3 regions of the Terrabacter sp. R4-6 genome follow, and region 1 is predicted to be linked to each of the others. Evidence: riboswitches for the same ligand, from Rfam matches in the RefSeq annotation. Region 1 holds a riboswitch; each other region holds the start of a gene.
What was found. A riboswitch is a leader RNA that binds a small molecule or an ion and turns the genes downstream of it on or off. The one in region 1 is predicted to bind S-adenosylmethionine.

Region 2: linked by a shared signal. The riboswitch ahead of metX (homoserine O-acetyltransferase MetX) and the one ahead of ACSSS0_RS02460 (aminotransferase class V-fold PLP-dependent enzyme) in region 1 are both predicted to bind S-adenosylmethionine.
Region 3: linked by a shared signal. The riboswitch ahead of ACSSS0_RS17755 (bifunctional o-acetylhomoserine/o-acetylserine sulfhydrylase) and the one ahead of ACSSS0_RS02460 (aminotransferase class V-fold PLP-dependent enzyme) in region 1 are both predicted to bind S-adenosylmethionine.

Annotation. Positions count from the first base shown of each region.
Region 1 covers NZ_CP197224.1:510,966-521,470, forward strand. Annotated here, with positions in the region: gene ACSSS0_RS02445 (DUF4118 domain-containing protein) at 1-776, shown strand, start outside; gene ACSSS0_RS02450 (response regulator transcription factor) at 773-1,450, shown strand; gene ACSSS0_RS02455 (FtsK/SpoIIIE family DNA translocase) at 1,549-4,479, opposite strand; SAM riboswitch class IV at 4,724-4,849, shown strand; gene ACSSS0_RS02460 (aminotransferase class V-fold PLP-dependent enzyme) at 4,886-6,283, shown strand; gene ACSSS0_RS02465 (endonuclease/exonuclease/phosphatase family protein) at 6,365-7,453, opposite strand; gene ACSSS0_RS02470 (ribonuclease J) at 7,455-9,140, opposite strand; gene dapA (4-hydroxy-tetrahydrodipicolinate synthase) at 9,206-10,108, opposite strand; gene ACSSS0_RS02480 (dihydrofolate reductase) at 10,312-10,505, opposite strand, start outside.
Region 2 covers NZ_CP197224.1:4,209,061-4,219,565, forward strand. Annotated here, with positions in the region: gene hrpA (ATP-dependent RNA helicase HrpA) at 1-139, shown strand, start outside; gene ACSSS0_RS19480 (proteasome assembly chaperone family protein) at 223-1,161, shown strand; gene ACSSS0_RS19485 (DNA polymerase) at 1,250-3,001, opposite strand; gene ACSSS0_RS19490 (MalY/PatB family protein) at 2,994-4,160, opposite strand; gene ACSSS0_RS19495 (EcsC family protein) at 4,377-5,075, shown strand; gene ACSSS0_RS19500 (YkvA family protein) at 5,203-5,958, shown strand; gene ACSSS0_RS19505 (DUF4192 domain-containing protein) at 6,120-7,670, shown strand; SAM riboswitch class IV at 7,767-7,882, shown strand; gene metX (homoserine O-acetyltransferase MetX) at 7,898-9,160, shown strand; gene ACSSS0_RS19515 (universal stress protein) at 9,325-9,723, shown strand; gene ACSSS0_RS19520 (RNA polymerase sigma factor) at 10,086-10,505, shown strand, end outside.
Region 3 covers NZ_CP197224.1:3,816,099-3,826,603, reverse strand. Annotated here, with positions in the region: gene ACSSS0_RS17775 (CDP-glycerol glycerophosphotransferase family protein) at 1-428, opposite strand, end outside; gene ACSSS0_RS17770 (glycosyltransferase family 2 protein) at 488-1,480, opposite strand; gene ACSSS0_RS17765 (acyl-CoA dehydrogenase family protein) at 1,549-2,712, opposite strand; gene ACSSS0_RS17760 (HNH endonuclease signature motif containing protein) at 2,787-4,286, opposite strand; SAM riboswitch class IV at 4,518-4,637, shown strand; gene ACSSS0_RS17755 (bifunctional o-acetylhomoserine/o-acetylserine sulfhydrylase) at 4,728-6,044, shown strand; gene ACSSS0_RS17750 (LD-carboxypeptidase) at 6,089-7,147, shown strand; gene recQ (DNA helicase RecQ) at 7,184-9,133, shown strand; gene ACSSS0_RS17740 (Na+/H+ antiporter) at 9,147-10,505, opposite strand, start outside.

The sequences.
Region 1 (10,505 bases):
ACGACCTGCGCACGCCTCTCGCGAGCATCAAGGCCGGCGTCTCGACGTTGCGCCAGGCCGGTCTCGACCTGACGGCCGAGGACGAGGCGGAGCTGCTCGAGTCGGTCGAGGAGAGCGCCGACCGCCTCGACGCCCTCATCGGCAACCTCCTCGACCTGTCACGCCTCGAGACCGGAGCCGTGCGCGCGCACCACCACTCCATCGACCTGCTCGACGCCGTCGTGTCGACGGTGCGCACCACGTCGGCGCCGCAGCGCGTCGAGGTCGACCTCAAGCCGGACCTCCCCCTCGTGCGGACCGACCTCGGGCTGCTCGACCGGGTGCTCGCCAACGTCGTCGAGAACGCCCTGCGGCACAGCGGCGACGCCGAGGTGCGCATCACCGCAGGTCGCATCGGCGACACCGTGCAGCTGCGGGTCGTCGATCGCGGGCCCGGGGTGTCCGACGCCGACAAGGAGCGCATCTTCGCCGCGTTCCAGCGCGTCGGCGATGCGCCCCAGGGCGACGGCCTCGGCCTCGGGCTCGCCGTCGCCCGAGGGCTGATGAGCGTCCTCGGCGGCTCGCTCGTGCCCGAGGACACCCCGGGCGGTGGGATCACCATGGTCGTCGAGCTGCCGCTCACCCCGACCCCGCACGCCCCGCCCGCCCCTTCGGTTCGAGGTGATGGCGGCAGGGACGTCGCGGCCGGCACCACCTCGACCGAGGCGACCGGAGCCACCGAGGCGACCAGGGCCACCGGGGCGACCGAGCCGGCCGACACCAAGGAGGACGCGTGACCCGAGTGCTCGTCGTCGACGACGACCCGCGGCTGCAGCGCACGCTGACGATCGCGCTGCGCGCCCACGGCAACGAGGTCGTCACGGCCGCCGACGGTCGCACCGCCGTGCAGTCGGTCCTCGAGGACGCGCCCGACGTCGTCATCCTCGACCTCGGGCTGCCCGACCTCGACGGCACCGAGGTGCTCCGCCGCATCCGCGCCGCATCGGTCGTGCCCGTCATCGTCCTGTCGGCACGGCACGAGTCCGACGACAAGATCGAGGCGCTCGACCTCGGCGCGGACGACTACGTCACCAAGCCCTTCGGCGTCGAGGAGCTCCTCGCCAGAGTGCGCGCCGCGGTGCGCCGCGGCGGTGACCTCGGGCGGCACCTCGGCCCCGTCGTCACCGACCACTTCGTCCTCGACTTCGCCGAGCGTCGTGCGACCGTCGACGGCGAGGAGGTCCGTCTGACGCCGACGGAGTGGCGGGTGCTCGAGGCTCTGTGTCGCGAGCCGGGCCACCTCGTCCAGCAGCAGGACCTGCTCCGGGCCGTGTGGGGCCCGTCCTACGGCCGCGAGTCGAACTACCTTCGCGTCTACGCCAACCAGCTGCGCCGCAAGCTCGAGCCCGACCCGGCGAACCCGAGCCACCTGGTCACCGAGCCCGGCCTCGGCTACCGCTTCAACCCCTGACCGTCGAAAGGCCACAAACCGGTGTGCCGCGCGAAGCGCGTCCCTCCCGGTTTGTGGCCTTTCGACGGTTGGGACGGGAAGACGTCGAGCCCTTCGGGTCAGTAGCGCTCGCGAGGGCCGCGGTCGGTGAGGTTCCAGGCGTCCTCGGACTCCTCGTCGTCCTCGTCGACGGTGCGCGTCATGTCGCCCGGCGTCCACCGGGCCGTCGGCACCGCGGTCGTCTCGTCCTCGTGGGCGCGCTGCTCGCCACGCTCGGCGACGAGGGCGGCCGTCCGCTGGGGCGCGGCCTCCTCCGGTTCATCGGTGTAGCCGGCCGACACGGCCGGGGGCTCCACGTCGACGGGCGGGGCGGCATACGGCTCCGCGGGCTCGATGATGTCGGCGAGGTCGTCGGCGTCGACGGGCTCGTTGGGGTGCGGCACGTCCTCACCACGCAGCAGCGCGAGCGTCTGCTCGAGGTCGTCCGGGCGCACGAGCACGTCTCGGGCCTTGGACCCCTCGCTCGGGCCGACGACACCGCGCGACTCGAGCAGGTCCATGAGGCGACCGGCCTTGGCGAAGCCGACGCGCAGCTTGCGCTGGAGCATCGACGTCGAGCCGAACTGCGTCGTGACGACGAGCTCGGTGGCCTGGAGCAGCACGTCGAGGTCGTCGCCGATGTCGTCGTCGATCTGCTTCTTCGGCGCCGCGACGGTGACGTTCTCGACGTAGTTGGGCTTGAGCTGGGTCGTGACGAACTTGACGACCTCGTGGATCTCGGACTCGTTGACCCACGCGCCCTGCACACGCATCGGCTTGCTCGCGCCCATCGGCAGGAAGAGCGCGTCACCCTGGCCGATGAGCTTCTCGGCGCCGGGCTGGTCGAGCACGACGCGGGAGTCCGCGAGCGAGGACGTCGCGAAGGCCATCCGCGAGGGCACGTTGGCCTTGATGAGGCCCGTGACGACGTCGACCGACGGCCGCTGCGTCGCGAGGACGAGGTGGATGCCGGCGGCGCGCGCGAGCTGGGTGATGCGCACGACCGACTCCTCGACGTCGCGCGGGGCGACCATCATGAGGTCGGCGAGCTCGTCGACGACGACGAGGAGGTACGGGTAGGTCGTGATCTGCCGCTCCGAGCCGGGCAGCGGCTTGACCTTGCCGGCGCGGACGGCCTTGTTGAAGTCGTCGACGTGCTTGAAGCCGAACGCCGCGAGGTCGTCGTAGCGCTGGTCCATCTCCTTGACGACCCACGCGAGCGCCTCGGCGGCCTTCTTCGGGTTGGTGATGATCGGCGTGATGAGGTGCGGGATGCCCTCGTAGGCCGTCAGCTCGACGCGCTTCGGGTCGACGAGGATCATCCGGACCTCCTCGGGCGTCGAGCGCATGAGGATCGAGGTGATCATCGAGTTGACGAAGCTGCTCTTGCCCGAGCCGGTGGCGCCGGCGACGAGCAGGTGCGGCATCTTCGCGAGGTTGGCGATGACGTAGGCGCCCTCGACGTCCTTGCCGACACCCATGACCATCGGGTGCTCGTTGGTGCGGGCCGTGTTGCTGCGCAGCACGTCGCCGAGCGACACGTTCTCACGGTCGAGGTTCGGGATCTCGATGCCGATGGCGGACTTGCCCGGGATGGGGCTGAGGATGCGCACGTCGGCCGAGGCCACGGCATACGCGATGTTCTTGGAGAGCGCGGTGACGCGCTCGACCTTGGTGCCCGAGCCGAGCTCGACCTCGTAGCGCGTCACCGTCGGGCCACGGGTGAAGCCGGTGACCGCGGCATCGATGTCGAACTGGTCGAAGACGTTGGTCAGCGACTCGACGACGCGGTCGTTGGTCTCGCTGCGCGTCTTGTGCGGCGGACCCGGCGTCAGCATCGAGTGGTCGGGCAGCTGGTAGGTGATGTCGCCGCCGAGGCTCAGCTGCTCGACGCGAGCGGGCAGGTCGGACATGGGCGGCGGGATGAGCTCGGCCTTGGGGCCGACCTTGCTCGTGTCGGGGGCGCCGAGGGTCTTGGGGTCGGTGGCGTCGATGACGCGCTCGGCGCCCTTCTCGCCGCCGGGGCGCGGGGCGAGCAGTCCGGGAGGCGTCGGGCGCTTCTCGCCGGGCCGCAGATGAGTGGTCGCCTCGTCCTCGAGGGCCTTCTGCGCGGCTTGGCGGAACGCCTCGTCGCCGTCACGGTCGGCGAGGTCGACGGCCTTGCGACGCGCGCGCTTGACCGCGGCGGCCGGGGCGTCGAGCGCCTCGTCGGGCTGCTCGTCGACGTGGTCGCGGTCGATGACCAGCGCGCGCAGCTGCCGCATGCGGGTCGGGATCATGTTGACCGGCGTCGCCGTGATGACGAGCAGGCCGAAGAGCCCGAGCAGGATGAGCAGGACGAGCGCACCGTAGGTCGAGACGGCCGCCGCGAGGGGGCTCGACGCGAGGAAGCCGAGGATGCCGCCGGCGGCGCGCATGCCGTCGGCGCCGTCGGGCGGGTTGGGGATGCCGTCGGCGAGGTGCGACAGACCGCACGCGGCGAAGGTCAGGGCGATGGTGCCGACGACGATGCGGTTGGTCGCCGCGTCGTCCTGGGGGGCGCGCAGCATGCGCAGGCCGAGCGCGAGCAGCACGAGCGGGACGGCGTACGCGACGCGGCCGAAGGTGCCGGCGAAGACGGCGTGCACGACCTGGCCGAAAGTGCCGGAGACGCCCCACCACTCACGGGCGGCGACGACGACGGCAAGCGCGATGAGGGCGAAGCCGATGCCGTCGCGACGATGCTCGGGCTCGAGGTCGGCGGCGCTGTGGCCGACGCGGCGCACCGCCCCCCCGGCCATGTGCGAGACCCCCATCCACGTGTTGCGCATCGCGCCGAGCGGGAAGGGGAGGCCTCCGCCCCGGGTCTTGGACGCCGTCTTGGCGGCGGGCTTGCGGGCAGCGGGCTTGCGCTGCGCCGGCCTCCCACCGCGTGCTGCCGGAGGGCGTGACGAGGCGCTGCCCGCGGACCCCTTGGCGCGGGTGGCCGCGGCGGAGCTCGAGCGCTGGCTGGTGGACGGACGTGACGCCATGCTGGCACCGTACGTCAACGCACCGATGAACTCACGCGTCACACGCGCAACAGGACCGATCAGTCGGACAGCGCTCTCCAGGGCTCACAGGGCTCTCGTATGCCGTGGGCGAACCTCCCGGGCACCGTGGGGACCGTCGTCGGGTGCCGCGGGGCGCACCTCGGGCCGGGCGGCGTCTCAGATCGCGACACCCGGGGACCGACCGGTGGACAGCCGGCGACCGTCCCGCCTATGGTCTTGCGCAGGTCATGAGTGCCAGTGACAAGCCCCGGCTCGCTGGCCAGCAACCCTCCTCCGCGGTGGGGTGCTCCGGGTGACGACCAGGCCGCCCTCGGTCCGCATGCGTCCTCGAGGTCGGCAAGCGCGGACCTGCACGAGGTGGGTCCCATGACCCAGGAGCACTCCCATGTCGGTCCTTCCCTCGACGCACCCCGCCGCCTCCCTCTGTGGAGGCTCCCCCGCACCGCTCATGCGCACCCGCGCCCTGCACGTCGTGCCGGAGGCGCGCACGCTGCCCACCGTCGTCGGCGCGGGTCTGCGCGTGCCGACGCTGCACGGCGACACGGCATACGCCAACCTCGACCACGCGGCCTCGACGCCGGCGCTCGAGACGGTCAAGGCGGCCGTCGACCGTGCCCTCGAGACCTACTCCTCCGTCCACCGGGGCGCCGGCTTCGCATCGCGGCTGACGAGCGCGTGGTACGAGCAGGCCCGCGCGGAGGTCGCCTCCTTCGTCGGCGCGCGCGAGGGCGACTCGGTCGTCTTCACCCGGACGACGACCGACTCCTGGGCGCTGCTGAGCAAGGCGCTGCCGAGCGGCACGACGGTCTTCGTCTTCGGCACCGAGCACCACTCGACCCTGCTGCCGTGGGGCCGCTTCCGCACCGTGCGCCTCCCCGTCCCGCAGACGGTCGAGGACGCGCACGCCCTGCTCGAGGAGGCACTGGCCGACCACCCGTCGCGCCACCGCCTCGTCGTCGTCGCGGCCGCCTCGAACGTCACGGGTGAGGTCTGGCCCGTCGAGCGTTTCGCCGCGCTGGCCCACGCGCACGGAGCCCGAATCGCCGTCGACGCGGCCCAGCTCTCGGCGCACCGCACCATCGACCTCGCCGCGTGGGACGCCGACTACGTCGCGTTCTCGGGGCACAAGACGTACGCCCCCTACGGCGCAGGCGTCCTCGCCGGGCGCTCCGACTGGCTCGACGCCGGCAACCCCTACCTGCTCGGCGGCGGCGCGACGCGCTCGGTGACCGAGGACGGCACGACGTGGGCGACCGGCCCGGCCCGCCACGAGGGCGGCAGCCCCAACGTCATCGGCGCCATCGCGCTCGCCGCGGCGTGCTCGACGATCAGCCGCCACCGCGAGGCGATCGAGGAGCACGAGACCCGCCTGCTCGAGCGGCTGCGCACCGGCCTCGACGACGTCGCAGGCGTCGAGGTCCTCTCGATCTTCGGCGACGACAGCGACCGCGTCGGCGTCGTGGCCTTCACCATCGACGGCTGGGACTCCTCGCTCGTCTCGCAGGTGCTCTCCGTCGAGCACGGCATCGGCGTGCGGGACGGCAAGTTCTGCGCCCACCTGCTCGTCGACGAGCTCCTCGAGGACCCCTGGGGCGAGCGCTCCGTCACCGCCGTCCGCGCCAGCATCGGCCTCGGCAGCACGCTCGAGGGGGTCGAGCGCCTCGTCGCCGCCGTCGCGCGCCTCGTCGAGCACGGCACCGACGCCGAGTGGACGCTCACCGAGACCGGTTGGGCGCTCGAGGGCACCGACCCACGCGACGTCGAGGTCGAGCGACCCTGGTGACCGCGGGCGTCTGCCGCTGATCGGGGTCGGTGTGTCAGCGCCTTCGGCCCGGCGGTCCGGGTTGTCGGTCGGGGAGGTCGGTCAGCGTGCCGGCAGCGCGTAGCTCGCCCAGACGGCGGCGTGGTCGGCCCGGTTGAAGGCCACCTGCCCGGCCGAGACGACCGTCAGCCCGCGGCTCAGCAGGTGGTCGAGCTGCACGAAGGCCGGGAGCCGGTTGCCCGCGAACGGCCAGGTGCGCACCCACCCCTGCCCGTCGGTGCGCTGCGCGTCACTGAGACCGGCGGCGAGGTCGCGGAAGCCCGGGTGGCCGAAGCCGGCGTTGAAGTCGCCGGCCATGACGACGAGCTCGTCGCCGTCGAGCCGCTGCTTCCACGACTCGAGCGCCCGCAGACCGGCGCGCCACTCGAGCGTGTCACCGCGCAACGGCGCCGCGGGGTGGGCGACCTTGAGGCGGACCGTGCCGTTGGGGACGGTCACGTCGACCTCGGGCTGGACGCTCTGGGTGCCCTCGATCGCCGGGTCGGTGCCGAGGCTGCGCACCGAGAGCGGGTAGCGCGAGAGCACCATCGTGCCGCTGGAGGTGTTGGCGCGGGCCACGCCCTCGCGCTGCGAGAAGTAGTCGCCGGCGCCCTCGGCGTCGAGCCGCCGCAGGATCGCCGGCGTGGCCTCGGTGAGGACGAGGACGTCGACCGAGTGGAAGCGCACGGCGTCCATGAGCTGGCCGGCGTTGGCCGAGCCGACCCAGACGTTGGCCGACATGACGGTGAGGTCGCGGTCGGCCTTGGACGAGGACGTGGCCCGGAAGGCGGGGGCCGCGACGGTCGCCGCCACGACGAGCGCGACGACGACCGGGGCCACCATCCACCACCGGCGCAGCACGAGCGTCGCCACAGTGAGCAGGCCCAGGCCGATGACGACGAAGGGTCCGGCCGTCTGGAGCACGACGACGACGTACGCCGTCGAGTCGTACCAGCGCAGCGCGCCGACCGCGACGAGCACGAGCAGGACGACGCCGATGACGACGTCGACCCAGCGCCGGCGCGGTCCCCGTCGCGCCGGCTCCGGCGTCGACGACCCGGCGGTCTCCCCGGTGTCCCCCGGCGGGTCGGCGGGCACGTCGTCGCCGTCGCCGGCGGGCCCGGTCCGCCGGGCGACCTCCTGCACCGTCACGTCAGGCCTGCAGCACGACCGGGATGATCATCGGCCGACGGCGGATCTTGCCGCCGACCCACGAGCCGACCGCGCGGCGGATGACCTGCTGGAGCTGCTGGTCGTCGCGCACACCCTTGGCCACGGCCTCCTCGACGGCCCGCTCGACCTTGGGGATGACCTGCTGGAAGATCTCGTCGGCCTCGACGAACCCGCGGGCCGTGATCTCGGGTCCGCTCGCGATCTTGCCGGTGGCCGCGTCGAGCACGACGACACAGGTGATGAAGCCCTCGTCGCGCAGGATCCGGCGGTCCTTGAGCAGGGCCTCGTCGGCGCCACCGACGCTGCTGCCGTCGACGTAGACGTAGCCGCACTCGACGACACCGGTCACCTCGGCGACCCCGTTGACCAGGTCGACGACGACGCCGTCCTCGGCAAGCACGACGTTGTCCTCGTGGACGCCGGAGGCGATGGCGAGCTGGGCATTGGCGTACATGTGCCGCCACTCGCCGTGCACGGGCAGGACGTTGCGCGGCTTGACGATGTTGTAGCAGTAGAGCAGCTCGCCGGCGCTGGCGTGGCCCGAGACGTGCACCTTGGCGTTGCCCTTGTGCACGACGGTGGCGCCGAGGCGCATGAGCCCGTTGATGATGCGGTAGACGGCGTTCTCGTTGCCCGGGATCAGGCTGCTCGCGAGGAGCACGGTGTCACCGGGGCCGACGTCGATGCGGTGCTCGCGGTTGGCCATGCGCGAGAGGGCCGCCATCGGTTCGCCCTGGGAGCCCGTGCAGATGAGGACGAGCTCGTCGTCCCGCAGGCTGTCGATCTTCTTGATGTCGATGAGGATGCCGTCGGGCACCCGGAGGTAGCCGAGCTCTGCGGCGATCCCCATGTTGCGCACCATCGAGCGTCCGACCATGGCGACCTTGCGGCCGGCCTTCTCCGCGGCGTCGAGCACCTGCTGCACGCGGTGCACGTGGCTGCTGAAGCAGGCGACGATGACGCGCCGCTGGGCGTGGCGGAAGACCTTGTCGATGGCCGGCGCGATCTCGAGCTCGGGCGTCGTGAAGCCGGGGACGTCGGCGTTCGTCGAGTCGGTGAGGAAGAGGTCGACCCCCTCCTCGCCGAGGCGGGCGAAGGCGCGCAGGTCGGTGAGGCGGCCGTCGAGCGGCAGCTGGTCCATCTTGAAGTCACCGGTGTGCAGCAGGGTGCCCGCCTCGGTGCGCACGAAGACGGCGAGCGCGTCGGGGATCGAGTGGTTGACCGCCACGAACTCGAGGTCGAAGACGCCGAGCTTCTCGCGCTGGCCCTCCTTGACCGCCATGGAGTACGGCCGGATCCGGTGCTCCTTGAGCTTGGCCTCGACGAGCGCGAGCGTCAGCGTGGAGCCGATGAGCGGGATGTCGCCCTTGAGCTTGAGCAGGTAGGGGACGGCGCCGATGTGGTCCTCGTGGCCGTGCGTGAGGACGATGGCCTCGATGTCGTCGAGGCGGTCGGCGATGTAGGTGAAGTCCGGGAGGATGAGGTCGACACCGGGGTGGTGGTCCTCGGGGAAGAGCACGCCGCAGTCGATGACGAGCAGCCTGCCCTTCGTCTCCAGCACGGCCATGTTGCGTCCGACCTCGCCGAGCCCGCCGAGCGCGACGACCCGCAGGCCGTTGTCGGGGAGGGCGGGGGGCGTGGTCAGCTCGGGGTGGGGGTGGCTCACAGGTGTCCTGTCATTCGGTGGTGCTGCCGGGCCGTCAGGGGCTCCGGTCAGAGGTCATGGGGCGGTCATCCCACCGCCGGGAGGGCCGCGAGGGCGGCGAGAGCGGCACGGACGAGGGCGGACTGCTCGTCGTCCGCGGGCACGAGCGGCAGGCGCACGGCCGTGGACTCGATGATGCCCTGCTCGGCGAGGCCGGCCTTGGCCATGATGGCGCCCTGGGTGACGTTCATGACGGCGTTGACGACGGGGGTGAGGCGTCGGTGCACGGCGCGGGCGTCGTCCCAGCGCCCGTCGACGACCGCGTCGGCCATCTCGCGGTAGGCCGCCGGGGCCACCTGGGACGTGACGCCGACGAAGCCCACAGCCCCGTTGACGAAGTGGCCGAGGTTCATGGCGTCGTCGCCGGAGTACCAGTCGAGGCCGGTCTCCTGCATCATCTCGCTCGCGAACCAGAGGTCGCCTCGGGCGTCCTTCACGGCGGTGATGCGGTCGTGCTCGGCGATGCGCAGGTAGGTCTCGCGCGCGATGGCGATGCCCGAGCGGCCGGGGATGTCGTAGACCATGACGGGCAGGTCGCTCGCGTCGGCGAGGGCCGTGAAGTGGGCGACGAGCCCGGCCTGCGGGGGCTTGTTGTAGTAGGGCGTCACGGCGAGCACCGCGTCGGCGCCGGCCTTCTGCGCGTGGCGCACCGACTCGACGCTCTTGGCGGTGTCGTTGCTGCCGGCACCGGCGATGACGACGCAGCGGTCGCCGACGGCCTCGATGACGGCGCGGAGCAGCTCGTCCTTCTCGTCGGACGAGGTGGTGGGCGACTCGCCCGTGGTGCCCGAGACGACGAGGCCGTCGTGGCCGGCCTCGACGAGGTGCGTCGCGACCCGCTGGGCGGCCTCGAGGTCGATCGAGCCGTCCGGCCGCATGGGCGTGACCATCGCCGAGAGAACACGTCCGAGGGCGGGTGCGTCAGCCATGGACCCAAGGTTAGCGCCCGGGCCCTCGCGCACGACGCCACGCCCACGCCGGACCCTCGAGCGGGCTCGAGGCGGGCACGAAAGAGGCGAGGCACTACTCGCTCGGGGGTCCGAGTAGTGCCTCGCCACCCCCTATATCGGCGGGGTCGCCGTCGCGTTACAGCCCGATCCGGGCATTTTTCCCCGAGATGGCGTGTGCCGCCTCAGCCGCGCCGCTCGTAGGTGACCCAGACGAAGCCGGGCTGCTCGTCGCGGGCGGTCTCGGTCCAGACGGCCGGGTCGATGACCGGGAAGGTGACCGAGCCCTCCGGGGATTGGTCGACCTCCGTCACGAGGAGGCGGACGGCATACGGCATGGCCTCGCGGTAGATCTCTCCCCCGCCGACGACGAAGACCT
Region 2 (10,505 bases), 940 kb from region 1:
GCGCGGCGCCGCTGCCGTCGTCGACATCGGCTGGATGATCGAGGAGCTGCGGGTCTCGCTCTTCGCGCAGACGGTCGGCACGGCATACAGCGTCTCGCCGCAGCGCATCCTCAAGGCGATCGCCAAGGTGGACGCCTGACCCGTCCCGCGCCCACCGGTGGGGAATCATGGGATGCAGCGGAGCGTTGCACGAAGGACCCCGTACGACGAAAGGCCAGACCCGTGCAGGACCCGACCGAGCTCTTCCAGTTCGAGAGCGACACCTCACCGAGCCAGCTCCAGCAGCTGCAGGCGTCGGTGCTCGTGGTCGCCCTCGGCGGATTCATCGACGCCGGCCACACCCAGCGACTGATGGCCGACCACATCCTCGAGACGCACGAGTCGCGCGTCATCGCCTCCTTCGACGTCGACCAGCTGCTCGACTACCGCGGCCGCCGTCCCGTCATGGTCTTCGACCGCGACCACTGGAGCAGCTACGACGACCCGAGCCTGCTGCTGCACCGCGTCCTCGACAAGGAGGGCGTGCCCTTCCTGCTCCTCGTCGGCCCCGAGCCCGACTACCAGTGGAACCGCATGGTCGAGGCGACCTCGATGCTCGTCAAGGCGTTCGGCGTCGACCTCACCGTGAGCGTCCACGGCATCCCCATGGCGGTGCCGCACACCCGCCCCCTCGGCGTGACCGCCCACGGCACCAACCCGCGCCTCGTCACCGGCAACGACCCGGCCTTCGGCACGGTCCAGGTGCCGGCGAGCTTCTCGTCCCTGCTCGAGCTGCGGCTCGGCGAGGCGGGCCTCGACGCCATCGGCTTCGCCGTCCACGTGCCGCACTACCTCGGCCAGAGCGAGTTCGCCGACGCGGCCGTGCTCGGACTCGAGCGGGTGCGGGCGGCGACCGGCCTCGACCTCGACCTGCGCGAGCTCGCCGCGACCGCCGGGCTCAACCGCGCCGAGATCACCCGGCAGATGGAGGAGTCCGACGAGATCACCGCGGTGGTGCACGCCCTCGAGCAGCAGTACGACACCTTCCTCGAGGGTCGCCAGCAGCGCAACCTGCTCGCGACCGACCTCTCGGACCTGCCGACCGCCGACGAGATCGGCGCTGAGTTCGAGGCGTTCCTCAAGGACGTCACCGAGGACGAGTCCGGCGACGACCGGAGCTGACGCAGTCATCACGAAGGCGGGTCCGACCAGCTGGTCGGGCCCGCCTTCGTGATGCTGGGGCCGCTCGCGCCCGGCCGGCCGCTTCGGGTCAGGCCTTGGCCTCGCTCCAGCGGCGGACGACCGAGGTGTCGGCGACGAACCGGACCTCGTCGGTGCCGGCCCACGTGCGCGCCGCACTCGTCAGCATGCCCTCGACGGCGGCCGCCGTGGCCGCCGCGTGCTGCTCGGGCACGTGGACGAGCAGCTCGTCGTGCAGGCACAGCACGATCTGGCCGCCGAGCGGGCGCACCGCGTGGCGCACCGTCGCCGCCCAGGCCTTGAAGAGCTCGGCGGCCGAGCCCTGGATGATCGCGTTGCGCGCGTAGCGTCCCCGCGCTCCGTCCGCGCCCGTCGCCGAGAACTCGGCGCTCCCCGAGGGCTCGGGCGCGCCCGGCTCGAGCGCAGGCACGGGCACTCCGCCGAAGCGGATGAGCCGGCCACCCCACGTGCGCACCGGACGACGCGCGACCCCGTCGGCGTAGGCCCGGTCGAGCAGGCTCATGGCCACGGGATAGGCCCGCTCGAGGTCCTTGAGGGCCTCGCCCGCCGCACCGGAGCGCTGGCCGTACATGGCTGCGAGCACGGCGACCTTGGCCCGCGGCCGGTCGGCCCCGAGCTTGGCGGCGACGGGAGCGTAGAGGTCGTCGGCCCTGGTCGCCTCGGCGAACGCCCGGTCGGCGCTGACGACGGCGAGCACCCGCGGCTCGATCTGGCCGAGGTCGGCGCGGACGAAGATGTGACCCGGGGCGGCGCAGATCGCGGGGCGCAGGGGAGCGGGGAGGTTGTGCAGGCCGTTCTGCGCCGTCATGCGCCCGGCTGCCCCGTCGCACGCGGTCCATCCGCCGCGGAGCCGGTCGTCGGCGCCGACGTGGTCGTCGAGCCAGCGGTAGCCGTAGGTGGTCGCGATCCGCTCGTCCTTGCGCCACCGCAGCAGGGCGTCGACGAGGGGGTGCGTGTGCCGGTAGGGCTCGAGCACCCAGGCGCGCGTGTTGGGCACGTCGACGCCGACGGAGAGGAGCAGGTCGCGCACCTGGCCAGGGTTGCGCAGGTCGGTGCGCTCACGGCCGGGCGCGAGGCGCAGCACGACGGCGTCGCGCTCGGCCCGGATGCGCGCCGCGTCGGCCTCGTCGTGCGGACGGGCCCCGGCCGACGCCGCGATGAGGTCCTCGGCGGCGGGGCGGTCGACGGGCAGCCCGTCGCGCTCGAGCTCGAGGCAGAGCACGGCCGCCGCGGACTCGGACCAGACGGTGCGCTCGAGGCGGCCGACGTGGACGCCGCCGAGGCGGGCGAGCGCCTCGAGCTGCGCCGACCGGCAGTCGAGGGCCAGCACCGCCAGCTCACGCAGCCGGGCGTCGTCGGTGGCCCACGCGAGGGCGTCGGCACGGAGGTGGCCGGCGGCGGTCAGCAAGGACACGTCCTCGCCGGCCGCGACGTCGAAGAGGTCGCCGTCGAACCCGCTGAGCCGGGGCGAGCGAGGCGCCGGCACGTCGGCCTCGTCGAGCCCGCGGCACCCAGCCACGACGTGACCGGGTGTGGCCCACCATCCGCCGTGGATGATCCGGTGCGCCTCCGCCAGGTCCCACGTGCGGGACACGTCGACCCCGGCCGCGACGACGCCCGTCAGGGTCGACGCGGCCGACCAGACGACCCAGCGCGGGCCCAGACGCGTCGTCGTGTCGACGAACCGCCGCACCACGTCGCCCAGCGGCCACGCCTCGTCGACACCCGGCCCCACGGCACACGCTCCCTGGGGGCCGACCACGAGCGCGACGAGCGGCGGACCGGAAGCCTTGTCAGTCAAGGCAGCCCGCGATCCGCTCAATCGCCTCGCGGAGGATGTCGGGCGAGGTCGCGTAGTTGAGCCTTGCGTGTCCCGCACCGCCGGAGCCGAAGATCGGCCCGGGGGAGAGCGCGACGCGTGCGCGCCGCAGCACCTCACCCGCCGGGTCGTCGCCGAGCCCCAGCCCCGAGAGGTCGAGCCACGCGAGGTAGGTCGCGTCGGGCACGACGAGACGGGCGCCGGGCAGCTGCTCGGCCACGAGGTCGGTGAGCAGACGGCGGTTCGCATCGAGCTCGCCGACGAGACGGTGCACCCACTCGCGGCCGTCGCGGTAGGCGGCCGTCTGCGCGATGACGCCCAGGTGGCTCGCGCCGAACGTCACCCACGGGTGCAGCCGGCGCACGTCGTCGACGGCCTCGGCGCCGGGGACGATGATCGCGGCCTTGAGCCCGGCGAGGTTCCACGCCTTGGAGGCCGACGTGACGGTGACGCCGCGCTCGGTGCCCGCGACGGTGAGGTAGGGCGTGAACGTGCTCGGCGGCAGGACGAGCGGACCGTGGATCTCGTCGGAGACCACCCGGACGCCGCGCTCGTCGGCGACCCGGGCGAGGGCCTCCAGCTCGTCGGGCGTGTGCACGGTGCCGGTCGGGTTGTGCGGGTTGGAGAGAAGGTATGCCGCCCGGTCGCCCCGCGCGGTCACCTCGGCGAAGACGTCGGCGAGACGGTCGAGGTCGAGTCGGTGGTCGGGGCCGAGCGGCGCCTCGACGACCGTGCGCCCGCACGCCTCGATGACCTCGTAGAAGGCGTTGTAGACGGGCGGGCTGACGACCACCGGACCGCCCGGGTCGGTGAGGAGGCCGAGCAGGTGGGTCACGCCGGTCAGCACGTCGGCCACCCGTGTCGTCGTGTGCGCGTCGAAGCCCCAGCCCCACTCGGCATCGGCGAACGCGGCGATCTCGGCGGCATACTCCTGCGTCAGGGCGTAGCCCGTGTCGCCCCGGGCCACGGCGGCGCTCACGGCGTCCACGACGGCCGGGCACGGCGCGCAGTCCATCTCGGCGATCCACATCGGGATGACGTCGGGGTCGTAGCGTCCCCACTTCACCGATGTGCGGTCGCGCCGGAGGTCGGCCAGCGGCACGCCGAAGATCGTCGCGCTGCTCCCGCGGCTCTCACCCATGGGATCGACCCTACGAGAGCCAGCCGACGTCGTCTCCCGCGGTCCCCGGGCGACTCGACTGGGTACGAGGGTGCCACGAGCGACCCGGGCGGCATACGGTGTCGTCGGCGGCGAATCGACAGCCGCCACACAGGGACGACGGACGAAGGGGTGGAGCCGGTGGGCATCTTGGGTTGGGGCAGGGACGAGACCGTCGAGGCATCGGACGCGACCGCCGTGAAGCTGCGGACGGCGAAGGACGCCGGCGCGCTCGAGCGTGCCGCCATGCCCGCCGAGGGAGGACTCTCGGGAGCCGCGACCCGGCTGGTCGAGCGCCTCCTCGACGTCGGCATCGACGGCCAGGGCCCGTTCGACCCGGCCCACGAGATCGCCGCCAACGCGCTCAAGCACGCCCGGGGCGACAGCGACCAGGCGCTACGGATCATCGTCCGCGACCACCGGCAGCTCGGTGCCGTCGGTGGCTTCGTCACGGGTCTGGGCGGCTTCTTCACGATGCCCATCTCGCTGCCGGCCAACGTCCTGGAGTTCTACCTGCTGGCCACGCGCATGACCGCGGCGACCGCCAAGGTGCGCGGCTACGACATCGACCAGCCCGAGATCCGCTCCGCGATCCTGCTGACCCTCGCCGGCGCCGACAGCGACGATCTCCTCAAGAAGGCCGGCTTGCAGGCCCCCGGGGGCAAGCTGTCGTCCGTCGCCCTCGACCGTCTGCCGGCCCCGGCGCTCATGGTCCTCAACAAGGCCATCGGCTTCCGCCTGCTGGGTCGCATCGGGCAGGGCACCTTCGCCCGGCTCGGTCGCCTCGTGCCCGTCGTCGGGGGACTCATCGGCGCGGCGGTCGACGTCTACATGCTGGGCCGCATCGGCAAGCAGGCCGCCAAGGAGTTCCCTCCCGTCGAGACGTTCGGTCGCTGACCGCCCCGACGGGAACGCCTGACCCGTGATGAGCCGGTGATGAGCCCGTGATGAGCCCCGAGATCACCGTTCCGCATCGCCGTCCGCGCCGGGGAATCGCCCCGGGCGGCCGTTCGTTGGGTCAGGCATGAAGAGCGCGTCCCGCATCAAGATGGCCGCGACCGTCGCGTCGGTCGTGCGTGCCTCCACGCGCCCCGGCGCCCCGAGCCTCCCCGAGCGGGTGCAGGCCGTGCCGCGCCTCGTGCGCGCCACGCGCGACGGGTCGTATGCCGGCACGACCCTCAAGCGACTCGGGCTCGTCGCGGGGGCGGTCGTCTACGTCGCCTCGCCCGTCGACCTTCTGCCCGAGGCGGTCCTGCCCGTCATCGGCGCGGCCGACGACGCCGTCGTCATCTCGTGGGCGGTCAAGGCCTTCTTCGAGGAGACCGAGCGCTTCATCGCGTGGGAGGCCGGTCAGGGACTGCACCCTCCGCGCTCCCGGCGGGGGCCCGCGCCGTGGGCGCCCGCGAGCGGCGTCCCGTCGGATGCGTCACGGGCCACCGTTCCCGGTGTGCCCCTGGGTGGGGAGCAGGACGCGCAGACGCGTGCGTGGACCGGAGGGTTCGAGGACGGCCTCCGCCGTGACCGCGACACCACCGGTGCCGCAGCGCCCGGCCGCATCGCCGGACGCGTCACGCGCGTCACGGGCTCGTTCCGCCGGCCGGGCGGTGCCCGGGGTGGGAGCGGCAGCACCGCGAGCGGTGCCGGGAGCGCGAGCGGGCCCGATGGGCCGGGTGGGCCCGGTGGGCCCGGTGGCAACGAGCGGGTGCGCCTGCCCGAGGGCACGCGCCAGGCGGCGACCGACTACGTGCTCGAGTCGGTCCGCAAGCGCCTCGAGCGCTGAGCACCCGGGGCGGCCGCCCCGGGTGCTGAGAGGGCCTGGGGGCCTGGGACGTGGCGTCCTTCGGAGGACGTCGATCCACACCCCCTTCCGGGGGAGGGCGGTGGTCCACAGGCGCGCGGTCGGGTCTGTCGGCCGCCACGCTCGGTGGACAGGCTCGGGACATGCCGAAGATCTCACTGTCCGGGCCGGCCGAGCTGCTGACCGTCATCCCCTTCCACCTCGGCTTCCAGCCGACGCGGAGCGTCGTCGTCGTGTGCTTCCACGGCAAACGGCTCGGGCTCGTCGCCCGGCTCGACCTCGTGGACGAGACCCTGGCCCCTGAGGCCGTCGCCCAGACGCTGCCGACCCTCCTGCAGGGCTCTCCGTCGTCCGTGGCCCTCGTGGGTTTCGAGGACGACGAGGACGAGTCCCTGCCGCTGCTCGAGGCGCTGGCCGCCGGGGTCGAGTCCGAGCGCGTGGTCGTCCGGGAGCGGCTCGTCGTGCGCGACGGACGGTGGCGCTCCGTGGGCTGCGACTGCTGTCCCGACGAGGGGTGGCGCCTCCCCGAGCAGGCCGACGTGCCCGCGGTCGCGAGCTATGTCGCCCTGGGTCACGCCGTGCTGCCGGACCGCGACGAGCTCGCGCGGCTCGTCGCCCCGCTGGACTCCTCGGAGCCCCGGCACGACCTGGCGGTCGCGGCCATCGAGGACTGGCAGCGTCGGTATGCCGCCGCCGGCGGGCCGATCTCCGAGAAGCCCGACCCGCCCGGGCGCCGCCCGAGCCCGCGACGTCGCACTCGACCGGCCGAGCTGCGTCTGGGGCTCCTCGACGGCGGCGAACCGACGGCCCGGCAGTTCCTCGTCAACGAGTCCCTCGTGGCGTGGGGCGGGGTGCTGCGCGGCGAGATCGAGGGATTCGGCGTCGAGCACTGGCTGCCGTCCCTCGTCGGACCGCTGCGTGACCGCGAGGTCCGCGACGCCCTCATGAGCTGGCTGTGCCCGGGCATGCTCCCGACCGACACCTGCTCCGACGACGTCGCCGTGCTGCTCGAGCTCCTGCTCGGGCCGGACGTGCGCATGGCCCCGGCCTCGGGCGACCTCGACGACGTCCCGGGGCCGTCCGGGCGGACCGGTGGTGGGGCGACAGGCCGCGGGCTCGGGGCCGACGTCGGGGCCCGACTGCCCGACCCCGACCGTGACGCCCTGCGCGCCCTGCGCGAGCTGCTGGCCCGCGAGGACGCGGCGTCAGGGACGGGTCCCGATACGGACGGCGGCGAGCACGCCGACGAAGGGGGTGACGAGGTGCCCGAGAGTGACGCCTTCGCGACCCGCCGCGCACTGGACGAGCTGGACGAGCTCGAGGACATGGACGAGCTGGACGAGACGGACGAGCTGGACGAGCTCGACGCGCTCGCGTGCCTGCTCGAGCGGGTCGAGCGCGAGGCGTGGGACGGCATCGACGGGCCGGCAGGCGAGCCCGGCTGGGACGACTGGGACGGGGCCGCGACGCCCCGGTTGCTCCTGTCGCGGCTCGAGCAGGTGTGTCGCCTCACCCCGGCGGCCCACGCTGCTCCGCTGCTGTCGGTCGTCGCCTCGCTCGCCTGGTGGTGCGGCGACGGCGCGCGTGCCGGTGTCGCGGTCGACCACGCCCTCGCGCTCGAGCCGGACCACTCGCTGGGCACGCTCGTGCGAGACGCGCTCGACCACGGCCTCCGGCCCCGCCGGTGTGCCTGACCCACCCGCGCTCCGGCGTGGCGGGTCGCGGCGCGGGAGTCCATGTCGTGGACCGGTCGATCTCGTCGGGCGGAGGCCTCGCGTATGGTTGGACCAGGTCATGAGTACCAGCGACAAGCCCCGGCTCGCTGGTCGGCAACCCTCCTTCGCGGTGGGGTGCCCCGGGTGAGGACCAGGCCGCACCTGTCCCCGGGTGTGCGCAAGCGCGAGGACCGAGGAGTACCCCGATGACCGTCACCCACCGGAAGCAGAGCACGCGCCGACCCGCGCGGCTCGCGGCCGCTGGCACCGGCCAGACCGGCGACGCAGCAGCAGCGCCCGCCCGTGCAGCGAGGAGCCACGTCGACCCGATGGCCCCGGGGCCGCGCCGGCCCGACGGCGCCTGGCGCGACGGGGACCCCGTCGGTCGGCGCCAGTTCGCCGACATCGGCGACGTGGAGCTCGAGCGCGGGGGCATGCTGCCCGACGTCCGCATCGCCTACGAGACGTGGGGCCGGCTCAACGACGCCGGCGACAACGTCATCCTCGTCGAGCACGCACTGACCGGCGACAGCCACGTCATCGGCGAGGCCGGTGACGGACACGCCTCGCCCGGCTGGTGGAACGCCCTCATCGGCCCCGGCGGCCCGGTCGATCCCGACCGATGGTTCGTCATCGCGTCCAACGTCCTCGGCGGCTGCCAGGGCAGCACCGGCCCCGCGAGCCCCGCACCCGACGGTCGGCCGTGGGGGAGCAGGTTCCCCTACGTCACGGTCCGCGACCAGGTCGCCGTCGAGCGCCGCCTCCTCGACGGGCTCGGCATCCGCCGCCTCGCAGCCGTCGTCGGCGGGTCGATGGGCGGGATGCGCGCGGTGGAGTGGGCCGTTTCGCACCCGGACGACGTCGACCGCTGCATCGTGCTCGCGTCGACCGCGTACGCCACCGCCGACCAGATCGCCTGGTGCCAGCCGCAGCTGCTCGCGATCCGCAACGACCCGGACTTCGCCGGGGGCGACTACTACGAGGGCCACGCGCGTCCCGACACCGGCCTGGGCCTCGCCCGGCGCATCGCCCACATCACCTACCGCACCGAGACCGAGCTCGGCTCGCGCTTCGGACGCGAGGCCCAGCTCGGCGAGGACCCGCTGCGTGCGGGTGACCGCGGACGGTTCGCCGTCGAGTCCTACCTCGACCACCACGCAGGCAAGCTGGCCCGGCGTTTCGACGCGAACTCCTACGTCGTGCTGACCGAGGCGATGAACTCCCACGACGTCGGGCGCGACCGCGGCGGTCTCGAGGCCGCCCTCGAGCGCGTGCGCGCCGACTGCACGATCGTCTCGGTCGACACCGACCGCCTCTACCCGCCCCGGCTCTCGGACGAGCTGCACGCGGCCCTTCCCGGGTCGCGGCGCGCGCACATCACCTCCGAGTTCGGGCACGACGGCTTCCTCATCGAGGAGGACCAGGTGGGTCGCATCGTCCGCGACGCGCTCGAGCGCCGTCGCGACTGAACCCTTCTGCGGCCCGGGCGGGTTCGCAGATCCGTGCCGAGGCCACGGCCCAGTCGTGTGCGCCGCCGACGACGCGGTGAGACTTCGCGCGGGACGCGCCGGACGTCGCGTTATCGGGTACGGTGCGAGCACTGGTTGTTTCCGTCCCAAGGAGGTCCGGGAAAGTGGCCATCGTCGTTGGTTATGTCGCCACCAAGGAAGGTCGCGCGGCGCTCAAGCGAGCCGCCGAGGAGTGCGTCCTGCGCGGAGCGAAGCTCGTCGTCATCAGCTCCCACCGGGGTGGCAAGGACTTCGACGCGAACGAGGCCAGCCAGTTCGAGAGCGAGCTCAGCCGCGTGCAGGCGCTCCTCGAGGACAAGGGCCTGGAGCACGAGGTGCGCCAGCTCGTCCGGGGCAACGACCCCGCCGAGGACCTCATCTCCGTCGCCGAGGAGGAGAAGGCCGACTTCATCGTCATCGGCCTGCGTCGCCGCAGCCCCGTCGGCAAGCTCATCCTCGGATCCAACGCGCAGCGCATCCTGCTCGACGCGAGCTGTCCCGTGCTCGCGGTCAAGGGCGACTGACCTTCCTGGCAGGCCTCCCGAGCCCTTCCTGCGGGCCCGTCTACCCGCGCCCGGCCTCCGTCCCGGTGGCCCGGAGAGCGGCCGTGTGGGCCTGGTCCGGCGCGCGGGTTCGACGTGCGTTCGCTCGGAGGGCGTGCGCCGTTTTATAATGTCCGAGTACCGGATCGCACGAGGCGCACCGAGAGCTCGAAACAGGGATCGACTCCGACAGGCCAAGCTCTTCCGGCACCAACCCCCATTCTCGTTCGTTGTGATGGTGCATGCCCGGATTCGGGTCGATCATCTGACGAGACCTGCGACGAAAGGCGACTGCATCCGTGCCTAAGGCAACAACCGCTGGAGCTCCCAAGACCCTGCCGAAGGTGTTCCAGCACGAGGCGATCATGCAGCTCCTGGTCAAGGGCAGCACCAGCGGCACCATCACCGGGACGGAGATCGCGCGTGCCCAGGTCGATGCAGGACTCGACCTGAAGCAGATGAAGCCGGTCCTCACGACCCTCGAGGCCCACGACATCGAGATCGTCGTCGACGCGCCGCACTCCAGCACGACGAAGAAGACCCGTACAGGGACCAAGGGAGGCACTGTGGCCACCGCACGCAGCACCACCGCCGCGGCGACGAAGTCCGCGACGCGGACCACGACCGCGACGACGAAGACCGCCGCCAAGAAGGCGACGGCCAAGGCAGCGCCGGCCCGGGCCGCCGCCACCGACGACGAGGCAGCTGCCGCGCCGAAGGCGGCCGCAGCCAGGACGGCCAAGAAGGCCGCCACCAACGCGGGT
Region 3 (10,505 bases), 1.3 Mb from region 1:
TCGCCGTGGCTCACGAACACGTGGGCCGGGTCGGCGAAGCGGAGCATCTGGAAGTTGCGGACGTTCTGGTTGACGTAGAGCACGAGCCCGATCTCGTGTCCCGCCATGAAGGCCTCGATGTCGGTGACGCGCGGGCCGTGCACGACGGGGAGCGGGCACTCGTCGAGCAGCAGGCTCGTCGTCTCGGGCATGCGCGAGATGACGACCACGGGCTGCGTCTTGGCGAGCTCCTGCAGCGGGGCGTACCACTGCCGGATCTGGTAGAGGTTCACCGGGTCGTCGGAGAAGTAGACGGCGCACCGGAACGGGGCGTCGGCGCCCGGCTCGAGGCCGGATCGCTGCAGGCGCTCGGAGAGCCTGCGCTTGGCCAGCTGGCGGCGAACGACCTGTTGGCCCAGCTGCACCAGCAGCTTCGCGTTGTCGAGCACGATCGACGTCCCTTTCCGATGCGGTGTCGTGAGGTGAGGTCGGGCGGTGGCGCCCTGGGTCAGCGCTTGAGGCGGCTCGGGCTCGTCAGGAACCCTATGCCCCACGACCAGTGCATCGTCGCCAGGACGACCGGCGTCACCGCTCGGGTCGCGGGTGACTCTCCCCTGCTGATGGCGAGGCCTCCTGCGGTCACGCCCGCGGCATACGCCGCCGGGACGAGCCAGGCAGGCGCCCAGACGAAGCCGGCGATCGTGGCCACCGTGGTGACACCGACCATGGTCGGTGGTGCGAGGTAACGCGGGTTGATGGTGCCCTCGTGGTGACGGGCGACGACGCGGCGCCAGCGTCCGTAGTGGAAGTACTGCTTGGCCAGGGCCTGGACGGACGCACGAGGGCGGTAGGTGACCTTGAGCGCCGGGGTGAACCACACCTTGCCGCCCGTCTCGCGGATGCGGTGGTTCATCTCCCAGTCCTGGGCCCGGGCGAAGTGCGGGTCGTAGCCACCGACCCGCTCGAGGGCTGCGCGGCGGAAGACTCCGAGGTAGACGGTGTCGGCGTCACCGGCCTCACCACCGGTGTGGAAGCGTGCGCTGCCGACGCCGAGCGGGCTGCGCATCGCTGCGGCCACGGCGCGTTCGAAGGGCGACGTCCCCTGGGCGTCCATGATCCCGCCGACGTTGTCGGCGCCGACCCGCAGCAGCTCACCGACCGCGACGCTGATGTAGTCGTCGGGGATCTCGGCGTGGCCGTCGACGCGGACGATGACCTCACCGGTGCTGGCGCCGATCGCGGCGTTGAGCGCGTCGGGCGTGCGACCGGTCGGGTTGGCCACGACCCGCACGCGGGCATCGGCTGCGGCCAGCTCGGCGGCGACCTCGTCGGTGCGGTCCGTCGACGGCCCGAGCGCGAGGACGACCTCGAGAGGTCCGGGGTAGTCCTGCGCGAGGATCATCGCGACGGCGTCGCGAAGGTGCCTCTCCTCGTTGAGGATCGGCATGATGACGCTGACCGTGGGCTGGGGGTCCGGCTGGGGGTCAGGACTCAGGTCCACAGGCGTCCTTCTCGTCGTCGGGTGTCATGGCGCGATGGCCCGGCCTCCCCGCGCGAGCGGCGCCCAGCCTACTTGAGGACCTGGCGGGCCATGACCAGGCGCTGGACCTGGTTGGTGCCCTCGTAGATCTGGGTGATCTTCGCGTCACGCATCATCCGCTCGAGCGGGAAGTCGCTCGTGTAGCCCGCCCCGCCGAGCAGCTGCACGGCATCGGTCGTGATCTTCATCGCGACGTCGGAGGCGTAGCACTTGGCGGCTGCGCCGAAGAAGGTGAGGTCCTTGTCGCCACGCTCGGACTTGGCGGCCGCGACGTAGACCATCTGACGGGCGGCCTCGAGCTCCATCGCCATGTCGGCGAGCATGAACTGGATGCCCTGGAAGTCGGCGATGCGCGTGCCGAACTGCTTGCGCTCCTTGACGTAGGCGACCGCCTGGTCGAGGGCGCCCTGGGCGATGCCGACGGCCTGGGCCCCGATGGTGACGCGCGTGTGGTCGAGCGTGCGGAGGGCGATCTTGAGGCCGTCGCCGACCTCGCCGACGACGCGGTCGCCGGGGATCCGCACGCCGTCGAAGATCAGCTCACGGGTGGGGCTGCCCTTGATGCCGAGCTTGCGCTCCTTCTCACCGAACGTGAAGCCCTCGTCGGACTTCTCGACGACGAACGCCGTGACGTTGCCGCCGCGGGGTCCGTCGGGGTCGGTGACGGCGAGCACGGTGTAGTACTCCGACACACCGGCGTTGGTGATCCACGACTTCTGGCCGTTCAGCACCCAGCCGTCGCCGTCCTGGCGGGCACGGCACTTCATCGCGGCCGTGTCGGAGCCGGCCTCGCGCTCGGACAGGCCGTAGGAGAAGGTCGTCTCGCCCTTGGCGAGCGGCGGCAGGTAGCGGGCCTTGACGTCGTCACTGGCGGCGAGGATGAGCGGCAGCGACCCGAGCTTGTTGACGGCCGGGATGAGGGACGCGGAGGCGTCGACGCGCGCGACCTCCTCGATGACGATGCACGTCGCGAGGGCGTCGGCCCCGACACCGTCGTACTCCTCGGGCACGTGGGGGGCGAAGAAGTCGGACGCGACGAGGGCGTCGTGCGCCTCCTGGGGGTAGCGCGCCTCCTCGTCGACGGCCGCGGCGTACGGGGCGATCTTGTCCTCGGCGACCGCGCGGACGGCCTCCCTCAGGGCCTCGTGGTCCTCGCTGGTCCGGAACAGGTCGAAGTCGGCATTCGTGCTCACGGATCGTGATCCTACTCGCGAGTTCGGTTTAGTAGGACGTCCTCGTGATTCACGCCACGGAGGCTTCGACCGGGTCAGAAGGGCGGCGACTCGTCGTCGGTCGCGGAAGGGGTCTGCGGGGTCGGGCTCTGGAGGCGTCGTGCGTCGGGAGGGTCCGGTGGGGAGACGCCGGCGCGCCAGTTCTTGGGGTGGGTGGTGTAGCTGCGGCCGGTGAGGGTGGTCCAGGTGAGGCCGTGGTCGGTGTCGGGTGCGGAGGTCCAGGTGCCGGTGGTCTTGAGGTTGTGGTGGAGGCGGTGTTTGGCGTGGAGGTTGTCGGTGCTGGTGGGTCCGGTGGGCCAGGGGGTCTCGTGGTCGAGGTCGCAGCGGGTGGCGGGGACGTGGCAGCCGGGTCCGCGGCAGGTGCCGTCGACGGCTTGGACGTGCTCGAGGACGGCTTGGGTGGGGCGGTAGGTGCGGGTCGGTCGGGTGAGGGCTCGGCCGGTGCGCAGGTCGACGGGCAGGGTGGCCCAGACGGAGCCGGGTCGGGTGATGATCTCGCGGGCGTGGGTGGCGGTGACCCAGCCGTGGCCGGGCAGCTCGCACGCGGTGTCGGACTGTCCGGTGGCGACCTCGAAGGGCACGACGATCCACGCCAGCGATGCCGCCTGACCAGCGGCCGCGTGGGCGGGAGCGGGCTCGGTGGTGCCCGATCCGCGCAGGAGGGCGTCGGTGGCGAGGTCGGCGCGGAGCTGGTCGAGGCTGCGCGGGTCGCCCGCGACGCGCAGTCCCCGTGCGCTGGTGTCGAGGCGGTCCATGACCGCGGCGACGGACGCGGCGTCGGTGGTGACGGTCAGACAGCCCATCCCGTCGTCGGTGACCCGGCCGAACACCCCGCGTCGGGCCCGGGCGTGCGCGTGCCGCTCGGCGCTGCCCCGGGCATCGACCGAGGCGACCGCGCGCCGCAGCCGGGCGGTGAAGGTGCGCTGCGGGACGGGCTGACCGTCCCGGGACGGGGCGAGCACCGCGTCCGTGACGATGGCGAGGTCCGCGTCCGGGAGCGGGCCGGTCTCGGAGGCGACCTGCAGCACCCGGTGCAGCGAGGTCGCCCCGGCGCGGAGCGCGCCGAGCAGCGCCCGGTGCCGTCGCGGGCGGGTGGCCACCGCGAGCCGGCGGCCGACCTCACCGGTGCCGACGCCGGTCGCGAGCGCGATCTCCTCGGTGACGACCCGCTCGGGAGAGACCCGCGCGGACACCCGGGCGGCGGCACCGGCGGGCAGGGCCTGGATCTGCTGGGCCTCGATGGTGGCCAGTGCGCCGTACGCGGCGAGCAGGTCGGCCTCGAGGCGGGCCTTGGCGACCTCGAGCGCCTGGATCTCGGCGAGCACCCGCTCCCCGGCCCGCGCCAGCCCCTCCAGCGCCGCCGCCGCTCGGGCCCGCCCGCGCCCCGCGCGCAGCCGCTCCAGGACGGGGTCGAGGACGGGGTCGAGGGTGCGCGCCCAGTGGTCCGGGTCGGAGGACCATCGGGCACGCAGCACCGGCCAGGGCCCTCCGGAGCGCGCGCCGGGCGGCTCGACCGGTGACGGGGTGAACGGCACGGTGAGCCTCCTCTCGATGGTCCTTGCCTCTCCCTCGATGAGAACACGTGTTCGAACGACTCGCAAGACCCGCTGGCACATCTGTGGACAACGAACTCCTCTGCCCTGCAAGCGATCCCACCCGAGCCGGCACTTCCCAACACGCGCCAGGCGCCCACGCCGGTGACGACGCGTCCACGATGAGGACACGCCCTCCCACGTGGCGGACACGCATACGTAGACTCGCCGGTAGGTCATGAGCGCCAGCGACAAGCCCCGGCTCGCTGGCCGGCAACCCTCCAACCGCGGTGGGGTGCCCCGGGTGAGGACCTGGCCCGTCGACGCCACCCGGCGCGCGGGCAAGCGCGGAGAGCCTCTCTCCCGCACCGACCCGTCGGTGCACGGGGCCCGGTGACACGGGACCCCGGTCAGCGACACGACCCAGGAAGAGCAGGACGACCGATGACCGAGCCCAACTGGTCCTTCGAGACCAAGCAGATCCACGCCGGCCAGGCCCCTGACAGCGCCACCGGAGCGCGCGCGCTGCCGATCTACCAGACGACGAGCTACGTCTTCAACGACACCGACCACGCCGCGAACCTCTTCGGGCTCAAGGAGTTCGGCAACATCTACACCCGCCTGATGAACCCGACGACCGACGTCGTCGAGCAGCGCATCGCGGCGCTCGAGGGTGGCGTCGGCGCCCTGCTCGTCGCCTCGGGCCAGGCGGCCGAGACCCTCGCCGTGCTCAACATCGCGGAGGCCGGCGACCACGTCGTCGTCTCCCCCAGCCTCTACGGCGGCACCTTCAACCTCTTCAAGCACACGCTGCCCAAGTTCGGCATCGAGGTCGGCTTCGTCGAGGACCCGACGTCGATCGACTCGTGGCGCGCTGCCATCCGGCCCAACACGAAGCTCCTCTTCGGCGAGACCATCGCCAACCCCAAGAGCGAGATCCTCGACATCGAGGCCGTCGCGGCCCTCGCGCACGAGCACGGGGTCCCGCTCGTCGTCGACAACACCGTCGCGACGCCCTACCTCATCCGCCCGATCGAGTGGGGAGCCGACGTCGTCGTGCACTCCGCGACGAAGTACCTCGGCGGCCACGGCACCTCGATCGCCGGTGTCATCGTCGACGCGGGCAGCTTCGACTTCGGAGCCGACCCGGAGAAGTTCCCCAACTACAACACGCCGGAGGAGAGCTACCACGGGCTCGTCTTCGCCCGCGACCTCGGCGTCGGCAGCACCCTCGGGGCCAACCTCGCCTTCATCCTCAAGGCGCGCGTCCAGCTGCTGCGCGACCTCGGCCCCGCCGCGTCGCCCTTCAACGCGTTCCTCATCGCCCAGGGCATCGAGACGCTGTCGCTGCGCATCGAGCGCCACCTCGAGAACGCCCACAAGGTCGCAGCCTTCCTCCAAGGGCACGACCAAGTCGAGAAGGTCGTGTGGGCGTCCTTGCCGGACAGTCCTTTCCACGCCCTGGCGGAGAAGTACACGCCGCGCGGCGCGGGTGCCGTGCTCTCCTTCGAGATCGCGGGCGGCCTCGAGGCGGGCAAGAAGTTCGTCGAGGCGCTGACCCTGCACAGCCACGTCGCCAACATCGGTGACGTGCGCTCGCTCGTCATCCACCCCGCGTCGACGACGCACTCCCAGGGCCCCGACGAGGACCGTCTGGCCGCCGGCGTGACCCCGGGCCTCGTGCGCCTCTCGGTCGGCATCGAGCACATCGACGACATCGTCGCCGACCTCGAGCAGGGCTTCACGGCCGCCAAGGCCTGAGGCACCGACGGGCCGGGCCCGATATCGGGCTGAAGCGGATCGGCATGGCTGGCACGATGGCAGCCATGCCGATCCGCTACCCCGCCCCGCTGCGCCCCGGCGACCGGATCGGCGTCACGTCGCCGAGCTCCGGCGTGTCCGATGCCCTCTGGGGACGGTTCGCGTATGCCGTCCAGTCCCTCCGCGACCGTGGCTTCGACGTCGTCGTGGGCGAGCTCAACCACGCGCCCAGCCACGTCAGCGGGCCGCGCGAGGCACGTGCCGCCGAGCTGATGTCGATGCTCCTCGACCCGAGCATCCGTGCGGTCGTCCCGCCGTGGGGCGGTGAGACCGGCATCGACCTGCTCGACCTGCTCGACCTCGACGCGGTCGCCGCCACCGAACCGACGTGGTGCGTCGGCTTCTCCGACACCTCGACGTGGCTGACCCCACTCACCCTCACCACGGGCATCGCGACGATCCACGGGCAGAACCTCATGGACACCCCGTACGCCCTGCCGGACGGCATACTCCACTGGGTCGACGTCGCGGGCACCGCGGGCGGGGACGAGCTGCGCCAGCACTCCCCCGGCCGGCACCGCTCCGGCGGCTGGGACGACTACGCCGACGACCCGACGGTGTCCGAGATGACGCTCGACGGCCGTGGCACGTGGACGCGGATCGACCCGGGCCACGAGGACGAGCCGGTCACGTTCTCCGGGCGTCTCGTCGCGGGCTGCGTCGAGACGGTGAGCTTCCTCGCGGGCGGGCGCTTCGCCGACATCGGCGCCTTCACCCGCGACCACGCGCCCGAGGGCACCGTCGTGCTGCTCGACATCGCCGAATGGAGCTCCTACGACATCTGCCGAGCCCTGCACGCCATGCGCCTGAGCGGCTGGTTCGACGCCGCCAACGGCGTGCTCGTATCGCGCACCAGCGCACCCGAGCCGCACGGTTTCACCCAGCACGCCGCCGTCGTCGACGCCCTCGGCATGCTCGGCGTGCCGATCGTCGCCGACGTCGAGTGCGGCCACGTGGCCCCGTTCCTCGCCCTCGTGCAGGGCGCGACGACGACGGTCGTCCAGGACGGCGGCACGCACACCGTCACGCAGCGCCTCGACTGAAGGCCGGTCCGCGGTGACGGGTACGCTCGCCGCGTCATGGAGAAGCACCTGGTCGGGTCCGAGCTCGAGGTCGTCGCCGCCGAGGTGACGGGCGACGCGCCCGTCGCTCCGGACGAGCGCCCGCACGACGGCGGGGCCGCAGGTCGCGTGCTGCACGACGTCTTCGGCTTCAGCTCGTTCCGCGGCGCCCAGCAGGCGATCGTCGACCGCGTCGTGACGGGTCACGACACGGTCGTCCTCATGCCCACCGGTGGCGGCAAGTCGCTGTGCTACCAGCTGCCCGCGCTCGTGCGGCCCGGCGTCGGCATCGTCGTCTCGCCGCTCATCGCGCTCATGCACGACCAGGTCGAGGCCCTGCGCCTGCTCGGTGTGCGGGCGGCCTTCTGGAACTCCACGTCGTCCGCCGAGGAGTCCGACGCCGTCCGCCGCGACGTGCGTGAGGGCCGCCTCGACCTGCTCTACGTCGCGCCCGAGCGCCTGCTCATGCCCTCCTTCCTGCGTCTGCTCGACGACGCGGCCACCGGAGCCGGCATCGCGCTCTTCGCCATCGACGAGGCGCACTGCGTGTCGCAGTGGGGCCACGACTTCCGGCCGGAGTACCTCCGCATCGCCGAGGTCACCGCACGCTTCCCCGGGGTGCCGCGCATCGCGCTGACCGCCACCGCCGACGCGCTCACCCGCAGCGAGATCCACCAGCGGCTGCGCCTGGACGGCGCCGCCGAGTTCGTCTCGAGCTTCGACCGGCCCAACATCCGCTACGTCGTCGAGGAGAAGAGCGACGCGCGCGCCCAGCTGCTGCGCTTCCTCGAGAGCGGCAACGACGGTGCGAGCTTCCGCGGCTCCGCCGGCATCGTCTACTGCCAGTCACGCAAGCGCACCGACGAGATCTCGGCGTTCCTGCGCCAGCAGGGCTACGACGCGATCGCCTATCACGCCGGCCTGCCCAGCGAGGCGAGGGCCGCCGCCCAGCAACGGTTCCGTCGTGACGAAGGCGTCATCGTCGTGGCCACCATCGCCTTCGGGATGGGCATCGACAAGCCCGACGTGCGCTTCGTCGCGCACGTCGACCTCCCGAAGAGCCTCGAGGGCTACTACCAGGAGACCGGTCGGGCGGGCCGCGACGGCGAGCCGGCGGTGGCGTGGATGGCCTACGGCCTCGCCGACGCCGTGCAACAGCGCTCGTTCATCACGAGATCCGACGGCAGTGCCGAGCACCAGCGCGTCGACTCGATGAAGCTCGACGCCATGCTGGGCTACGCCGAGGCCTCCACGTGCCGCCGGCGGCTGCTGCTGGCGTACTTCGACGAGGAGTCAGGCGACTGCGGCAACTGCGACACCTGCATGGAGCCGCCCCAGATGTGGGACGCCACCGTGCCCGCGCAGAAGGTGCTCTCGGCCGTGATCCGCACCGGTCAGCGCTTCGGCGCCGGGCACGTCATCGACGTGCTGCTCGGCAAGCGCACCGACAAGATCGCGAGCTGGGGGCACGACCAGCTGCCGACCTTCGGGGTGGGCAGCGACCTCGCCGACCGGGAGTGGCGCTCGGTCATCCGCCAGCTCGTCGCGCGCTCGGTGCTCGTCCCCGACCCGGGTCGGATGGGTGCTCTCACCATCACGGAGGCGGCCCGTCCGATCCTCGACGGAGCGGAGAAGGTCGAGCTGCGTCGGCTCTCGGCCGCGCCGGCACGCAGCCGTTCGTCGTCGGGCTCACGCTCGGCCGGGTCCGGGTCTGGAGCCGCGACTGGGGCCGGAGCCAGCCCTGCCGACCGGGCGCTCTTCGAGCTGCTGCGCACCGAGCGGCGGGCGATCGCCGACGCCGAAGGCGTGCCGGCCTACGTCGTGCTGCCCGACCGCACGCTGTGGGAGCTGGTGAGGGCACGACCGGGCAGCACCGCCGCGCTGCTCACGGTCAACGGCATCGGGCCGGTCAAGGCGGAGAAGTACGGCGCCGCGTTCCTGGACCTGCTGGCCGAGCACACCGGCTGAGCGATCCCGGGGTTCAGCCGACGACCTCGTCGACGAAGCACCAGCGCCACGCCTCACCCGGCTCGATGGAGCGCATCACGGGGTGCTGCGTCTCGTGGAAGTGCGCGGTGGCGTGCTTCATCTCGGAGGAGTCGCAGCAGCCGACGTGCCCGCACTGGAGGCACAGACGCAGGTGCACCCACGTCGTGCCGTCGCGCAGGCACTCCTCGCACCCCTCCGGCGTGCGCGGCTCGACGCACGTGTCGGTCTCCTGCAGGTGCTCGCACGGGGCTTCGATCGTGTCCACGGGCAACATCTCACTCTCTGCCAGGCGGCTCTCCTGGTCGTCGATGCGGTCGAGCATGGTCTCTTCGAGGTCGAGGGTGCTGAGGACGACACGGAGCACGACGTGGTCGGCTCGCCCCTCGTCGCGCAGCCGGAGGACCTCGTCGCGCTCGGCCTGCAGCATCTGCATCCGGGCCCGTCGGTAGCGGACGCTCGGCGTCTCGTCGTCGTTGCCGCTGCGCGGTCCGAGGCGCTCCCACATCTGGTTGAGCCGGTCCTCGGAACGGGACCGCAGCATCTCCCGCGTCGCCTCGTCGACGTCGTCCATCCGGTCGAGCACGTCGAGGCCGGACCGCGTCGCGGCCTGCAGCACCGTGGCCGCTTGGAGCGCGTCCTCGCGGGGGTCGGGTCCGCGCACGTCGAGCCAGCGGGCCAGGGCAGGCAGCGTCGTGCCCTGGATGAGCAGCGTGCCGATGGTGACGACGACCGCGATGAGGACGAGCACCTTCTGGTGCGGCGTCTCCGGGGGCAGCAGCAGGGCCGCGGCGAGCGTCACCACACCACGCATGCCGGCCCACGACAGGACGACGGTGTGCGTCCACGGGGCATGGGCCTCGATGCGGAACACGCGTGTGCTGAGGAAGCGGAACGGCACGATCCAGAGCGGCCGCAGGACCAGCACCGCGACGAGCGTGCCGACCGCGGCGAGCGTGATCTGCCCGGCCGACAGGCTCGAGGTGCGGACGTCGGCGATGACGTAGAAGACCTGCAGGCCGATGAGCAGGAAGACGGCGTTCTCGAGGAGGAACTGGATCGAGGTCCAGTTGATCCGCTCGCTGAGGCGCGAGGCGCCGGTCTGGGTGCGAGGCGACTTGTGGCCGAGGACGAGACCGGCCGTGACGACGGCGATGACCCCGGAGGCGTGCAGCTCCTCCGCCGGGACGTACGCCGCGAAGGGCACCATGAACGACAGCACCGTGTCGAAGGCGGGCTCGGTCGAGAAGTGCCGGCGCAGCACGGAGACGACGAGCGCCACGGCGACCCCGATCGCGATGCCTCCGACCGACGCCCAGGCGAAGTCGAGCACGACGCCACCGAAGGACACCCC